2 regions of the Lactobacillus gasseri ATCC 33323 genome follow, and region 2 is predicted to be linked to the other one. Evidence: predicted binding sites of a transcription regulator. Region 2 holds the regulator's gene; the other holds the start of a gene.
The links. The regulator Rex, encoded in region 2, represses fermentation and respiration genes when NADH is low (regulators of the CRP and FNR family bind a similar motif). The targets are predictions, from matches to a motif close to TTGTGAANTANTTCACAA.

Region 1 (5,511 bases), 760 kb from region 2:
TAGCCAGAGCAATTTTACCCGTACCGCAAACCGACACAGGTAGTCGAGTGGAGAACACTCAGGTGAGCGAGAGAACTCTCGTTAAGGAACTCGGCAAAATGACCCCGTAACTTCGGGAGAAGGGGTGCTGATGGTAAAAGATCAGCCGCAGTGAATAGGCCCAAACAACTGTTTATCAAAAACACAGGTATCTGCAAAATCGTAAGATGACGTATAGGTGCTGACACCTGCCCGGTGCTGGAAGGTTAAGAGGAGAGCTTAGCGCAAGCGAAGGTTTGAATTGAAGCCCCAGTAAACGGCGGCCGTAACTATAACGGTCCTAAGGTAGCGAAATTCCTTGTCGGGTAAGTTCCGACCTGCACGAAAGGTGTAATGATTTGGGCACTGTCTCAACGAGAGACTCGGTGAAATTATAATACCCGTGAAGATGCGGGTTACCCGCGACAGGACGGAAAGACCCCATGGAGCTTTACTGTAGCTTGATATTGAGTATTTGTTAAACATGTACAGGATAGGTAGGAGCCAGAGAAAGTAGGACGCTAGTCTTACTGGAGGCAATGTTGGGATACTACCCTTGTTTGATGGATCCTCTAACTCGCAGAGCTGAGCGTTCTGGAGGACAGTGTCAGGTGGGCAGTTTGACTGGGGCGGTCGCCTCCTAAAATGTAACGGAGGCGCCCAAAGGTTCCCTCAGAATGGTTGGAAATCATTCGCAGAGTGTAAAGGTATAAGGGAGCTTGACTGCGAGAGGTACACCTCGAGCAGGGACGAAAGTCGGGCTTAGTGATCTGGTGGTACTGCATGGAAAGGCCATCACTCAACGGATAAAAGCTACCCTGGGGATAACAGGCTTATCTCCCCCAAGAGTTCACATCGACGGGGAGGTTTGGCACCTCGATGTCGGCTCGTCGCATCCTGGGGCTGAAGTCGGTCCCAAGGGTTGGGCTGTTCGCCCATTAAAGCGGCACGCGAGCTGGGTTCAGAACGTCGTGAGACAGTTCGGTCCCTATCCGTCGTGGGCGTAGGAAATTTGAGAGGAGCTGTCCTTAGTACGAGAGGACCGGGATGGACATACCGCTGGTGTACCAGTTGTCTTGCCAAAGGCATCGCTGGGTAGCTATGTATGGAAGGGATAAGCGCTGAAAGCATCTAAGTGCGAAGCCCCCCTCAAGATGAGATTTCCGATGCGTAAGCAGTAAGACACCTTAAAGACGATGAGGTAGATAGGCTAGGAGTGGAAGCATAGCGATATGTGGAGCGGACTAGTACTAATCAGTCGAGCACTTGACCAAAGCTCAAAGGTTTAGAGCGGAAGATTATATTCAGTTTTGAGTGTAAAAGCTCAGAAAGAGTACGGTGGCGATGGCAAGAAGGATACACCTGTTCCCATGCCGAACACAGAAGTTAAGCTTCTTAACGCCGAGAGTAGTTGGTGGGAAACTGCCTGCGAGGGTAGGCAGTCGCCGTGCTCTTTTTTAATATTCCGGCTTAGCTCAGTTGGTAGAGCACCTGACTGTTAATCAGGTTGTCGTCAGTTCGAGTCTGACAGCCGGAGTAAGGTAAAGCGAAGAAATAAAAGAGGGAGAATGGAGAAATAACTTCATTCTCCTTTTTTGTTGGTTAGGTTTAATTAGTATATAAAAAAGTCTCTAGAGTTAGCTAGAGACTGTAAAGAATTAATTCATTTTTTTCTGTATAAAGTGAGTTATACATACGAGTACTACAAAAATTATGCCTGCACTAATCATTGGAATACGATAATTTGGAAAAATTAAAAGAATGATAATCATAGCAAGAAAGAAAGTTAATACTGCCACATCAGATAAAGGATATAAGGGCATTTTGAATGTTGGTAATTCATTTTCTGGTGTCTTCTTTCGATAAGTCATATGGGTAATGATCATGATTGACCAAATTACTAAAAACATGCTGGTCGCTGTAGCAGAAATGAAAGTAAAGGTATCTTTTAAAAAGAAATTCAAAAGTGGTGCTAAAGCGATTAAAATTGTTGAAAATATTAATGCATTTTTAGGTAATTGTCGCCGATCTAGTTTTCCTAAATGCTTACTTAATTTAGTTTTACCCTTGTAATTTATTGAAAATAATAACCGCCCTGCACTATAGATAAAACTATTGGTTGATGAAATAGCTGCACTTATTACAACAAAGTTAATTATTGAGCCAGCATTTTTGATACCAGTAGCACCTAATGCTTGAACAAAAGGTGAACTAGACGTGGACACCTTATCCCAAGGGATAGCTAATAAGATACTTAAAATTGCTAAGACGTAGAATAAAATGATTCTAATTGGTAATTGATCAATTGCTCGAGTAATTGTTTTTTTAGGCTCTTTGGCTTCTGCAGCTGTTAATCCAATTAACTCAACTCCGATAAAACTGAAGATAACCATTTGGAAACCTAGTAAAAAACCTTTGGGACCTTTAGCGAAAATTCCGCCATCAATAACCATATTCTGCCAGCTTACGTGTCCGTATTTTGTTGCAGAGTTTGTGATTAATAAATAAAAAACTAGAATAACAAACGCAATAATTGTTACGATTTTAATAATTGCAAAGCTAAATTCTAAGTTACCGAATACTCGAGCTGAAATTAGGTTAATAGATAGTAAAACCAATAAAGTAATCAATCCTGGAATCCAGCTTTGCAAATTTGGCCACCAATATTGAAAGTAAATACCTAAAGCGGTAATTTCTGCCATAGCTAACGTCAGCCAACTAAACCAATATAAATATCCAGTTGTTGTACCAATACTTTTTCCTAGGTATTCTGTAATAAAATCGATATAGGTATTTTTCTTAATATCAGAAAGTATCAATTCTCCTAGTGCTCTCATTAAAAGAAAAAGGAAGAAACCAACTAGGCAATAAATAAAAATTACTGCTGGCCCTGCTAGTTCAATACTGTTTCCGACTCCTAGAAAAAGCCCAGTTCCAATTGTTCCCCCTAATGCAATTAGTTGGATATGGGTATTTGTTAAACTACGCTTCATAGTTTTAATCTCAGATGTTTCTGAGTTGTTTTTTGACATTAAGATGTAAAACTCCTTTCATAGTTTATTAAAATTTTAACATAAAAATCTATGACAATAGTTAAAACGTATAGGTTTTAATATTTTTTATAAGATTGTAAATCAAAGTTATATTGTGAAATATTTTTCAATATTATCAAAAATGTAAACGATATCATTACTTAAAACAGCTATTTCTTACTTTTTATCATATTGTGAATTTGTAAAAGAGTGCACAAAGTCATTTACAAATGTCTAAGATAGGCGCTATACTGTCATTGTTCATAAAAATATGCCTAGATTTCCGAGTAGGAGGCCCAATTTAGATGGTGCAAGATAAAAAGGCTACAAAAGAAGAAAAAACAATTGATGTAAATAAAATGATTGATGGTTATGTTGAAAAAGCTCACGTTGCTTTAGATGAGATGGCCGATTTCGATCAAGAACAAGTTGACAAAATATGTGAGGCTATTGCAAGTGCTGGAGAGCAAAATAGTTACCTTCTTGCAAAAATGGCAGTTGAGGAAACTGGTCGTGGTGTAGTAGAAGACAAAACGATCAAGAACATGTTCGCTAGTGAAAATATTTGGAACAGTCTTCGCCACGAGAAAACTGTAGGTGTTATTGAAGAAGATAAGGAAAAGCAATTAGTCAAAATTGCTGAACCTAAGGGTGTAATTGCTGGAGTAACTCCAGTTACTAACCCAACTTCAACTGTAATTTTTAAGGCAATGCTTGCTTTGAAGACTAGAAATGCTATTATTTTTGGCTTCCACCCACAAGCACAGAAGAGCTGTGTAAAAACTGGTGAAATTATTCGTGAGGCTGCAGTTAAGGCAGGTGCACCTAAAGATGCCATTCAATGGATTGAATATCCAAGTCTTGAAGCAACTAGTGCTTTAATGAATCATCCAAATGTTCAAACTATTTTAGCTACTGGTGGTCCCGGAATGGTTAAAGCAGCTTATTCATCTGGTAAGCCTGCTATTGGTGTTGGTCCTGGTAATGGTCCATCCTATATTGAAAAGACTGCTAATATTCCAGAGTCTGTTTATGACATTGTTTTGTCTAAAACCTTTGATAATGGAATGATTTGTTCATCTGAAAATTCTGTAGTAGTTGATGAAGAAATTTACAACAAGGTAAAAGATGAATTTAAGTCTTGGAACTGCTACTTCTTGAAACCAGATGAAATCAAAAAATTTGAAGAAAAGTTTATCGATCCTAGAAGAGGAACAGTTGCTGGTCCAGTTGCAGGACGTTCAGCTTATCAAATTGCTAAGTTATGTGGCGTAGATGTTCCAGAAGATACCAAAGTAATCATTGCTGAATATAAGGGGGTAGGTAAAAAGTATCCTTTATCAGCTGAAAAACTTTCACCAGTATTTACTATGTACAAGGCTAAGGATCATGAAGATGCTTATAAGATTTGTACTGATCTTCTAAACTATGGTGGTCGTGGACATACTGCTGGAGTTCACTCACAAGATGAAAAAGTTATTGATGACTTTTCAATGAAAATGGATGCATGTCGTATCTTAGTAAACTCTCCTGCTTCAGTTGGTGGGGTCGGTGATTTATACAATAATATGCTTCCTTCTCTTACTTTGGGAACTGGTTCATACGGAGCAAATACTTTCTCACATAATATTGGTGCTAGAGACTTGCTTAATATTAAGACCGTTGCAAAGCGTCGCGATAATATGCAGTGGATTAAAGTACCAAAGAAGACGTATTTTGAACATAATGCTGCAAATTACTTAAAGCATATGCCAGATGTTGAAAGATTTTTCATTGTGACTGATGAAGGCGTAGCAAGTAAGTACATTAATGAAATTACCGATATCATTAGTCAACGTCGTGGAAAGAAGAGCTATGAAGTCTTTCAAGCAGTAACTAAAGATCCAGATACTACTATAATTGCTGATGGTGTTCACAGAATGAATATCTTTAAACCAGATGTAGTTATTGCTGTTGGTGGTGGTTCGGTAATGGATGCTGCTAAAGCAATGCGCTTATTCTATGAAAATCCAGATATGAGTTTTGCTGATGCTTATTCAAAATTTTTGGACATTAGAAAAAGAACAGTAAGGTTTCCAAAATATAATGCCATCCAATTAGTATGTATTCCAACTACTTCAGGCACTGGCTCAGAAGTGTCACCATTTTCTATTATTAAAGATACTGTAACTGGCATTAAACATACTCTTTGTGACTATTCTTTAAATCCTGATGTTGCAATTGTTGACGATCAATTCGTAGAAACAATGCCTAAAGAATTGATTGCACGTTCTGGTTTTGAAGCATTGGCTCACGCAGTAGAAAGTTATGTTTCTACAATGGCTACTGACTTTACTCGTGGCTGGTCAATGGAAGCTATTAAGTTGATTTTTGAAAACTTGGAAAAATCATATAATGGTGATCAAAGTGCAAGAAGTAGAATGCATAATGCAGCTACTTTAGCTGGAATGGCATATGCTAA
Region 2 (5,511 bases):
AAATATTGGAGCATTACAGTTATTTTCTGACTGTATGAAAATATTTACTTTGGAACAGCTAGACTATTTTCTTAGTCAACTGTTAAAGCATTATCAAAAACATACTTATTCTGAAAGTATGCAAGAAAGAATAGCAATTATTTGCAATAATTATCTTTGCTATTGTTATAAGCAAAAAATAGCTGGAAGTAATATTCAAAATGCATTGAGCTATTTAAAAAATTTAGAACCGGTTGGTCATTTTTTGCTTTATAAAATATGTTATGATCTATATTTTTATTTATTTGAAGGCAATACAGAAAAAGCAAATCAAATAAAGAAATTGCTGATTAATTGTGGATATCAAGACTGTATTGAACGGTGGCAAATTTAGTTGTGTCTGACGCAACAAATTAAGTAAATATGAAAAAAGATGTGATAATTGTGAGCAATAAAATATAAGTAGGTTACTTTTACCTAGAAGGGAGGACAAAGATGAAAAATAAGAAATTAGTTGTGACTGCTTTGGTAGCTTTATTACTTTTAGTAGGCGGTGGAGTATGGTTTTATCATAATCAGACGACTGTCCCTAAAGGCTGGGTTAATCAAAGCTTAATGACTTTGGAAAAATCAGATAATAAGCTAAGTAATTCTTTTTATTTGATGTTTGACAAAAATACAGCTTATCTAGCTACACGCTTAGGGGGCAATGAAGAAAGTAAACCTTCAAAATTGAGTAAAGATATTTTAAATGCTTTTTCATTGAAAGAAAATGAACGCCCACAAGCAGGTCAATGGGTAAAATTGGGCAGAGTTAAAACCGAAAAGTTGAAAAATGGTTACAAGTTTAAAACGCGTAAAGTAACTTTCATTTTAAAGAAGACTGCTAACGGTGCTTATCAAAGCCAAGATGGTACTTATTGGCAATTTGTTCCAGAAGGAGTGGCAGAAAGCAAATAATCAAAATGGATATAAGTGATATTAATATTAACCAATATAAAAAATATGCCTAATTAGATTTTGTTAGTCTAACTAGGCATATTTTTATTTATAAGTATTGCAGAAATTGAGTATAGTTAATCTCGATCTTTTACTTTATTCAAATTCATCTAATGCATCCAAGGCATTTTCCCAGTCATTATTTGCCTGGTCTAATTGCTTTTGAACAGCGGATAGTTTTTCTTGCAGTGGTCCAAGCTTTTCAAATGAAGCGGCAATATCTGGATTTGCCATTTCAGTTTGAATTTCTTTTTCTTCTGCTTCTAATTTTTCAATTTTAGCCTCAGCGTCGCTGACTGCACGTTCTAATTTTCTCTTTTGAGAATCGCGTGCCTTTTGTTCTTGGTAAGATAGCTTGCCCTTATTTTGACTAGCTGCTGGAGTAGTTTCAGCTTCTGCTGTTTGTGCTTCTGCTTCTTGAGCTGCTGCAGCTTGCTTAGCCTTTTCATCTAAGTAGTAAGAATAGTTACCATTATAGATCTTAGCGTGGCCGTCGCGAACCGAAATAATCTTGTTAGCTAACTCATTAATGAAGTAACGGTCGTGAGAAACAAATAGCAGTGTTCCATCGTAATTATCTAATGCTTCTTCAAGCACTTCTTTAGCTTCAATATCTAGGTGGTTGGTAGGTTCATCCATTAGTAAAAAGTTGTCTTTTTCAAGAGACAAAACAGTTAAAGTAAGTCGAGCCTTTTGACCACCAGATAATTGGCCAACGGTCTTATCAATGTCTTCGGCAGTGAATAAGAAGGAAGCTAAAATAGAGCGGACATCTTTTTCAGGCATTGTCTTGTGACGGTCCCAAATTGTATCAAGAACAGTCTTTGAAGGATCTAAACTCTGAAGTTCTTGGTCGTAGTAACCGATATCTAAACTTGCACCATATTTAATTGAACCATCTTTTGGTTCAAGCTTTTTCATAATGGTTTTGAGCAAGGTAGACTTACCAATTCCGTTAGGGCCGATAATAGCAACACGGTCATTCTTATTAACTTGGAAGTCAATATCAGAAACCATCACTTTATCAGGATAGCCAATGGTTAGATCTTTAGCGATCAACACTTCCTTACCAGAAGGGCGTTCACTAGTGAAGTTAATACGAACTTTTTGCTTGTGCTTAGGTGGCTTGATTCGCTCCATCTTGTCTAAAACTTTACGCCGACTTTGCGCACGTTTAGTAGTTGAAGCACGAACTAAGTTCTTTTGAATGAACTCTTCTTCTTTTTTGATCTTTTCTTGTTGCTTTTCATAAGCAGCTTCTTGCTGGCTATCCATCAATTCACGTTCTTTAACGTATTGGCTGTAATTACCCTTGAAAGTAGTCAGTTTTCCAAAGTTTAATTCAAAAATTTGATTAGCTAAGTGATCTAAGAAGTACTGGTCGTGAGAAACTGTAATAATTGCGCCTTGATAGTTCTTTAAAAACGCTTCTAACCAATCTAAAGTATCTAAGTCAAGGTAGTTAGTAGGTTCGTCAAGCAGCAGTACTGGTGGCTTTTGTAAAAGCAATTTAACAAAGGCAAGTCGTGTCTTTTCACCGCCAGAAAGAGTGCCAATTACTTTATTCCAAGTGTTTTCTTTAAAATTAAAACCGTTAAGAATACTCTTAATTTCAGCTTGGTAGGTAAAGCCGCCTTCTTGTTCAAAGTCGTAAGCTAATTGATCATACCGCTTGAGCAAGTCTTCATCTTCGGGATGGTCAGCAATTTGCTCTTGCATTTTGGTGATTTTTTTATTTTTTTCGATTAAATCATTAAAGACAGTAAGCATTTCATCCCAGATTGTTTTGTCTTCATCGAGACCATTTTCCTGGGCGATATAGCCGACTTTTAATCCCTTATTAATAGTAAATTGACCACTAGTTGGTTCTTGTTGACCAGTCATGATCTTTAATAAGGTAGTTTTTCCGGCTCCGTTAGGTCCCACAAGACCAATTCTGGCATTGTCAGGAACCGAGAAAGAAATGTTACTGAAGATGGTATTGCCTCCAAAACGTTGTTCGAGGTCTTGAGCTTGTGCAATAATCATAATTATTTTTCTCCTAATGCTTATTTTAACATAGTGAATCTTTTAAATTTTATGAAAATATGGCCTTTGTGAAAATTGTTTCTTGATTTATCCTTGAAGAATGCCTATTATTAGTTTGATTAGTAAATATTTCACATTCGTATTTTATAAAAGAAAGAGGCCTCTTAATGGATGAAATTAAGATTCCTAAGGCTACTGCTAGACGCTTGCCACTGTATTATCGCTATTTGATCTTTTTAAATGATGAAGGAAAAGAAAAAGTTTCTTCAACTGAACTTGCTGAAGCAGTTCAAGTTGACAGTGCTTCAATTCGTCGTGATTTTTCTTACTTTGGTGCTTTAGGTAAGCGTGGCTATGGGTATGATGTTAAGAACTTGCTTAATTTCTTTAAAAAGATTTTGAACCAAGATACTTTAACTAATGTTGCCTTGGTCGGTGTTGGTAATATGGGACATGCGCTTTTGAATTATAACTTCAAGCGTACTAATAATATCAGAATTAGCGCCGCTTTTGACATTAATCCTGAAATTACTGGAACAATTATGTCAGGTGTGCCAGTTTATGATATGAGTGAAATGAAGAAGCAGCTTCGTGAGCAACAAATTACGATTGCAATCCTTTGTGTACCGCAAACAGCAGCTCAAAAGACTGCTAATGAAATGTTTGATGCCGGGATTAAAGGAATTATGAACTTTACGCCACTTCGTTTATCTGCACCTTCGAGTGTTCGTGTACAAAATGTCGACTTGGCGACTGAACTTCAAACTTTGATTTATTTCTTAGATTCAGACAAAGATAAGAACAAAAAATAATTTACTATTAATATAGCTTTTGCACAAGCTTAATTAGGCTTGTGCATTTTTTTATACACTTTTATTTGTAATCAGAGTGGAAATAATTTTAAGATAAATAGGCATAGAATTTTTAAATTTAGAAATAAGGTAGATAAAATGATTAAAAAGATTGCAGTTTATTGTGGCGCACGCTCAGGTAACCGTCCTGGATATGCGAAAGCTGCTTATGAATTTGGTAAAAAAATGGCAAACCACCAGATTGAGCTAGTTTATGGCGGCGGTAAGTATGGTTTAATGCGAGCAGTTGCTGACGGAGTTTTAGAAAATGGCGGTATTGTTCATGGCATTATTACTGAAGAATTAAAAGACCGCGGTGCAGCTTACGATAAGGTGCAAGATTTTCGCGTGGTGCCAAGTATGGATAAGCGAAAAGATACGATGATGAATTTAGCTGATGGGATGGTAGCTCTTCCTGGCAGTATTGGTACTTTGGAAGAGATCAGTCAAGCGATTTCTTGGACGGCAATTGGCGATAATGCTAAGCCCGTTGCTTTTTATGATTATGCTGGCTTTTATGACTATTTAGATAAGCTATTAAAGCGCATGAATCAGGATGATTTTTTAGAAAATATTTACTTAGATACAGTTTATTTTGGAACCGATTTTGATAAGATTCTGCAGTTTATGGAAGATTATCAGGCTCCGGCTTATCGAAAATATTGATTTATTAAGTTAGAAATTAAAAAGAAGTATGAACCTAAAGACGAGGGGAAATTTAGTTTCATGCTTCTTTTTTTGACCACTTAGAACTTTAAAATGACCACTTAGTCAATTTCACTAGATTTTAATCTTATATTCATGTTTAATATAAATATCAAGAACGAAACAAGGAAGTGAGAATTGTGAAAGTTAAGCTTGAACTTGATCCAGATCAGCAAGAGACAGAAATAACGATTCATGCTAAAAGTTTAACGCCTGAAGTAGAAAGAATTTATCATCAACTTCAAACTGATTCAGAACATCCTGATCAAATTGAAGGGATGATGGATAATACTTCCTATTATTTAAGTATTAACGATATTCTCTTTTTTGAAACAGACGCTAAGCAGGTAATGGCGCATACGACGAGGAATGCATATTTTGTTAAGTATAAATTATACGAACTAGAAAACTTATTAAGTGGACAGTTCATGCGAGTATCGAAATCGACGATTTTAAATTTAGATCAGATTTATGCTGTTACTAAATCGATCTCTAATTGTCAGATTAAGTTTCATGATTCATATAAAACTGTCTATGTTTCAAGAAGATATTACCGAGATTTAAATGAAAGATTAAAAGAGAGAAGGACATTATCATGAGAAAGGCCAGTTTTGGAAGAGTTCTTTGGGGGTTAGGCTTGCTTGCGGCAGCTGCGTTTTTAGTTTTAGATCAGCTCCACTTGATGCCACTAGAATTAGGCTTTTGGGCAATTTTTTGGACCGTGGTCTTTGGAGCAACCTTAATTACTTCTTTAATTAATAAAAGCTTAGGAGGCAGTATTTTTTCAATTGCATTCCTATTAATTATTTATGCTAAACCACTTCATATTGAACGTATTGTTCCTTGGACAGTACTTTTAGCAGCGTTTTTAATCTGGGGAGGTTTGAGATTAATTTTCAAAAAAAGCTGGAAACCGACTGTGATTATTAATGGTGAAAAAGTTAACGCT

Region 1: adhE (bifunctional acetaldehyde-CoA/alcohol dehydrogenase) is a predicted target of Rex. The motif match lies at 3,164-3,181, and genes of this name have one in related genera.

The regions. Positions count from the first base shown of each region.
Region 1 is NC_008530.1:1,551,810-1,557,320, reverse strand. It holds rRNA gene LGAS_RS07695 (23S ribosomal RNA) at 1-1,292, shown strand, start outside; rRNA gene rrf (5S ribosomal RNA) at 1,353-1,469, shown strand; tRNA gene LGAS_RS07685 (tRNA-Asn) at 1,483-1,555, shown strand; gene LGAS_RS07680 (amino acid permease) at 1,677-3,050, opposite strand; gene adhE (bifunctional acetaldehyde-CoA/alcohol dehydrogenase) at 3,356-5,511, shown strand, end outside.
Region 2 is NC_008530.1:418,757-424,267, forward strand. It holds gene LGAS_RS01965 (helix-turn-helix domain-containing protein) at 1-373, shown strand, start outside; gene LGAS_RS01970 (hypothetical protein) at 475-939, shown strand; gene LGAS_RS01975 (ABC-F family ATP-binding cassette domain-containing protein) at 1,075-3,006, opposite strand; gene LGAS_RS01980 (redox-sensing transcriptional repressor Rex) at 3,174-3,818, shown strand; gene LGAS_RS01985 (LOG family protein) at 3,957-4,523, shown strand; gene LGAS_RS01990 (LytTR family DNA-binding domain-containing protein) at 4,703-5,161, shown strand; gene LGAS_RS01995 (LiaF transmembrane domain-containing protein) at 5,158-5,511, shown strand, end outside.